DNA from 2 places in the Salinibacterium sp. UTAS2018 genome. Region 1 is predicted to be linked to the other one. Evidence: predicted binding sites of a transcription regulator. Region 1 holds the regulator's gene; the other holds the start of a gene.
The links. The regulator HspR, encoded in region 1, represses chaperone genes until heat shock. The targets are predictions, from matches to a motif close to AAGTTGAGTCNNNNNGACTCAACTT.
Positions count from the first base shown of each region.

Region 1 (2,391 bases):
GATGTCATCGAGCCGGGCTACATTCTTGGTGAGCGCGTAGTGCGTGCCGCGAAGGTTGCTGTCTCTGGCCCCGCTGACTAGGGCCGGGGGTGGCGTGTAGTGGCTAGCCAAGATTGGTTCGATAAGGACTTTTACAAGGTGCTCGGGGTGTCGAAAGACATTTCTGAGGCCGAGCTAAAGAAGACCTATCGCAAACTCGCGCGTCAATTCCACCCGGATTCGAACCCGGGAGATCCGAAAGCTGAAGCGCGCTTCAAAGAGATCAGCGAAGCGCACTCCGTGCTCTCTGATCCCGAGACGCGCAAAGAATACGATCAGGTTCGTGCCATGGGCTCGGGCGCTCGCTTTCAAGCGGGCGGCCAAGGCGGTCAGGCTGGCGGCTTCGAAGATGTCTTTGGTGGCATGTTCGGTGGCGGTGGCCAAAGTTATGGCGGCGGTCAGAGCTACGGCGGAGGGCAATCGGGCGCAAGCTTCGAAGACCTCCTCGGTGGCATGTTCGGCGGTCAGGCTGGCCCCGGCGGCGGTCCCGGCTTTCGGGGCGGCCCCGCTAAGGGTCGCGATCTAGCCGCGAACACGACGCTCGACTTCGCGACTGCGATCAACGGCGAAACAATCAAGCTCCAGCCGGCGGGCGGGCGACCGATGAACGTCAAGGTTCCTGCGGGAGTCAGCGACGGTCAGAAGATCCGCCTCAAGGGCAAAGGCGAGCCGAGCCCGAATGGTGGCCCGGCTGGCGACCTCGTATTGACGGTGACCGTGCGCAAGCATCCAGTATTCGAACGTGACGGCAACAACATTCGTGTTGTGGTGCCAATCACGTTTGTGGAGGCCGTACGCGGTGCCACGATCGAGGTGCCCACGCTCGGCGGTGCTCCGGTGAAACTGAAGGTTGCACCGGGAACCCCGAGCGGGCGAGTACTGCGGGTCAAGGGCCGCGGAGTAGCGACAGCAAAAGCGACCGGAGATCTGCTTGCCGAAGTGCAAGTGGCGGTGCCAAGCCACCTTCCGGATGCTGCACTCAAGCACCTCGAAGCCTTTGCTGACGCGATGCCCGCAGAGAACCCGCGGGACGACCTGATTGCCCGAGCCAGGAGCTAAGAACTATGGATGAGCTAACTCCCGCGTTTGCGATCGCCGTTGCGGCGGAGCTGGCGGGAATGCATCCGCAGACGCTGCGACAGTACGACCGTCTGGGTCTCGTGTCTCCCACGAGAACCAGCGGTCGGTCGCGGCGTTACTCCATGCACGACGTGATGCAGTTGCGTGAGATCGCGGCGCTCAGCGCCGAGGGCCTCAACCTCGAAGGCATCAAAAGAATTCTCGACCTTGAAAACCAGGTCACGGGGCTCACGGCTCGCGTGCGCGAACTTGAAGCGGCGCTCGCTGATGAGATGCTCTCTCGCCCGGGCCGCCGCGTGTTTGCGGCGGGTCAAGCCGGCGAAGTGATCTCGCTGCGGGCAGGAACCCGCGCTGAACGCACCGACCAAGTCGTGCTGTGGCGCCCCTTCGTGCGCCGCGATAACCAGCTTCCGCGCTGATGATGGGCGCGGCACACCCTCAGCACTCGCCACTACGGTGGGAGATGTGATGTTCCGCGAAGCACCGCCCCTCGGCACGCGCGCAATTCTGCGGCAGCGCTGGAGTGAAGTCTCCTTTCTGCACTGGAAAGTCGACCCCGCCGTGGTGGCACCTTTCATGCCCGAAGGCTGTCGCCCCGACACCCTCAACGGCAGCTCCTGGGTAGGGCTCATCGCGTTTCAGATGTCACAAAGCTCATTCTTCGGCGGCCCCCGCATCCCGTGGCTAGGCGACTTTCCCGAAGTGAATGTGCGGCTCTACTCTGTCGACGAGAAGGGGCGGCGTGGCGTCGTGTTTCTCTCGCTCGAGGCCTCGCACCTGATTCCCGTTCTCACCGCGAGGGTCGCTTTTGGCTTGCCCTACCAGTGGGCCTCGATGAAGATCGGGCAGCGTGACGGGCAGATTGCCTACAAAACTCGGCGGCATGGCCAGCCGGATGCGGCATCCCACATCATTGTGCGACCGATCGACGACCAGGCGGCCAGCGTCTCACTCGCGGCCGACCCCGAGGCCACCTTTCTCACCGCGCGCTGGGCGTTTCACGAAACTCACCGTGGACGCACGATCTACGCTCGCAACCACCACGAGCCCTGGCCTCTGCAGCCGGCCGAATTGGTCTACCTCGATGATGGCCTGCTTGCCGCAGCAGGGTTCGAGGGGCTAGCAGACCGCGCCCCCGACTCCGTTCTCTACGCCAGCGATGTTACGACGGTGTTTGCGGCACTTCAGCGGCCGCTCCAGATTCGAATGCCGCAATCGCGGCCAGTGTGGACATCTCAGCGTTCTTCTTAGGTTCTGAGAGCAATATGCCTA
Region 1 covers NZ_CP035375.1:1,859,161-1,861,551, reverse strand. Annotated here, with positions in the region: gene ESZ53_RS08860 (nucleotide exchange factor GrpE) at 1-81, shown strand, start outside; gene ESZ53_RS08855 (DnaJ C-terminal domain-containing protein) at 100-1,098, shown strand; gene ESZ53_RS08850 (heat shock protein transcriptional repressor HspR) at 1,104-1,538, shown strand; gene ESZ53_RS08845 (YqjF family protein) at 1,588-2,370, shown strand.

Region 2 (2,391 bases), 800 kb from region 1:
CGCGAAATCGCTATTCCCCAGCCCGCGCTCATCGCGAGCACCCCGCAATCCCTCTCTACCCCAGCGCGCTTCAGCGTGCCCGCTACCGTGATCTGTTGCGAGTTCGAGGCTGATCAAGTGCGGGAATGGATGAGCAAGGGTGCGCCGTTCGCCACCGAACTCGCGCAGCTCACCGACCTCGAACTCGTGGACCTGCCCACCGGACACTGGCCACAGTTCACGAAACCGGCTGAGCTCGCAGACGCCATCATCACGGCTTTGCATCGCGCCTAAAGCGGGTCTTGTCGTTAGCAACGACTCGCCCTACACTGAGCAAACGCCAACTATTGAAAGGAGCCTCGCGTGTTTATTTTCACTATTACGAAGAACCCCACTACCGCCGGCTCCGTCGGCACCCCCACCGCCTAACCGGTTAGCGTTTTCCGCTCACCGGTTCTGACGGTGGCGGCGCTCACGGAGCACACGACCCAACTCGATCATCGCTAACGGCGATTGGCTGACGAGTCTGCACCCTCATTCGCGGGTGCGTTCGCCTCTCGATGATCTTTCCTCTTTCAGCGACTCGCGATCACTGGGGATGCCGTTGGGTCACCACCTGAAACAGCGCACTTGTGCGCGCCTTCCGCATCCATTTTTCTCACGAATACAGCTCACGAATACAGCTCACGAAAGACATCTCATGAACGCAACACTGGCGGCTCCGAAAGACCGTCATGACCATCCGCCCGAACCCAGCGCCGCCCAGAACCCGCACGACGCAGCACCGCGCCAAGCGATGCCGCGTCGCGTGGGAGTCGTCGACCGTCTTGCCCTGCATCTCGGCGTCGCTCTCATCACCTGGAGTCGCCGGCCGCACCGCTCTCGACTGCTCGCCTCGCCTCAGCAGCGGGCCGAACACCAGCTCCGTCGCGAACGACTGGCTCAGGCCAGGGCTCGCGCCGAGCACCACTATCCGCGGTTCATCATCCGCTGATAACACCACAAAAGACCGCCGCCGGATCTCTCCGGCGGCGGTCTTTTCGTTGTCAGCGAACTGTGAGCGAATTGACTTGGCACTCTCGGGGTGAGAGTGCTAATTTTTTCTTGTTGAGTCACGGTGACTCAACTTTGAGAAAGGGGTTTCCCATGACACTGTCATTTGATCCTTTTGCCGAACTCGACAGGCTCTCCGCAGCTGCCCAGTCCCGCGTCGGCACCCAGCCCATGCCCGTGGATCTCTATCGCCAGGCTGACGAGTACGTCCTCACCGCCGATCTCCCGGGTGTCGACCCCGGATCCGTTGACGTTGACGTTGATGGTCAGTTGCTCACGATCCGCGCCGAGCGTACGGCCGGCGAGCGCGACGGCGCAAAATGGCTCTCGCAGGAGCGTCGTTACGGCTCCTACCTGCGCCAGTTCAGCATCGGTGCCGGGATCGACCGCGAAAACATCAGCGCTAGCTACGACAACGGCGTACTGAGTGTGATTATCCCGGTGTCGGAGAAGGCAAAGCCTCGCAAAATTGAGGTCAGCACCAACGCCGACAACCAGTCTCGATCGACCGACAAGGTCGCGGTCACGAGCTAGCCGGCTGTCAGTAGTCGGCGATTCTTGCCGACGCAACAACGATGGGCGGATGCTTCACGCATCCGCCCATCGTGTGTTAACCCGTGTGCGCGTCTCGCGCGCTAGGCCCTACAGCGCCCGCAAGCGCGGAGCGATGTCACGCTCGAAGAGCTCGAGGAAGCGACGCTGGTCGCCACCGGGCGCATGGAACACGAGGTGGTTGAGGCCAGCATCCACGTACGGACGAATCTCTTCAACGATCTTGTCGGGATCGTTGCCCACGATCCAGCGCGACGCGATCTGTTCGATAGGCAGAGCGTCGGCAGCGCGCTCCATCTCGATCGGGTCGGTGATGTCGTGCTTCTGCTCCTTGGAGAGAGCGAGCGGCGCCCAGAAACGGGTGTTCTCGAGGGCGACGTCAGCATCGGTGTCGTACGACAGCTTGATCTCGATCATCCGGTCGATGTCTTCGAACTTGCGGTCCATCTTGGCCGCGCCCTCCTTGACGCCGGGGATTAGCGCGTCGTTGTAGAGGGCCATGCCCTTGCCCGACGTGCAGATGAAGCCGTCGCCCGCACGGCCGGCGTACCGTGCCACCATGGGGCCGCCGGCGGCGATGTAGATCGGGATGGGCTGGTCAGGGCGGTCATAAATGCTCGCACCGTGAGTGGAGTAGTACTCCCCCTCGAACGACACCCGGTCGGAGGTCCAGAGTTCGCGCATGAGACGGACCGATTCGCGCAAGCGAGCGAAGCGCTCTTTGAACTCGGGCCAGTCCTGCTCTCCGGCACCGCGGAATCCGGTCGCTACTTCGTTGAGGGCCTCGCCCGTTCCGACACCAAGCAT
Region 2 covers NZ_CP035375.1:1,058,418-1,060,808, forward strand. Annotated here, with positions in the region: gene ESZ53_RS05070 (alpha/beta fold hydrolase) at 1-273, shown strand, start outside; gene ESZ53_RS05075 (hypothetical protein) at 680-973, shown strand; gene ESZ53_RS05080 (Hsp20/alpha crystallin family protein) at 1,126-1,566, shown strand; gene fgd (glucose-6-phosphate dehydrogenase (coenzyme-F420)) at 1,675-2,391, opposite strand, start outside.
Region 2: a site for HspR is predicted at 1,084-1,108, ahead of ESZ53_RS05080 (Hsp20/alpha crystallin family protein). Genes of this name have one in related genera too.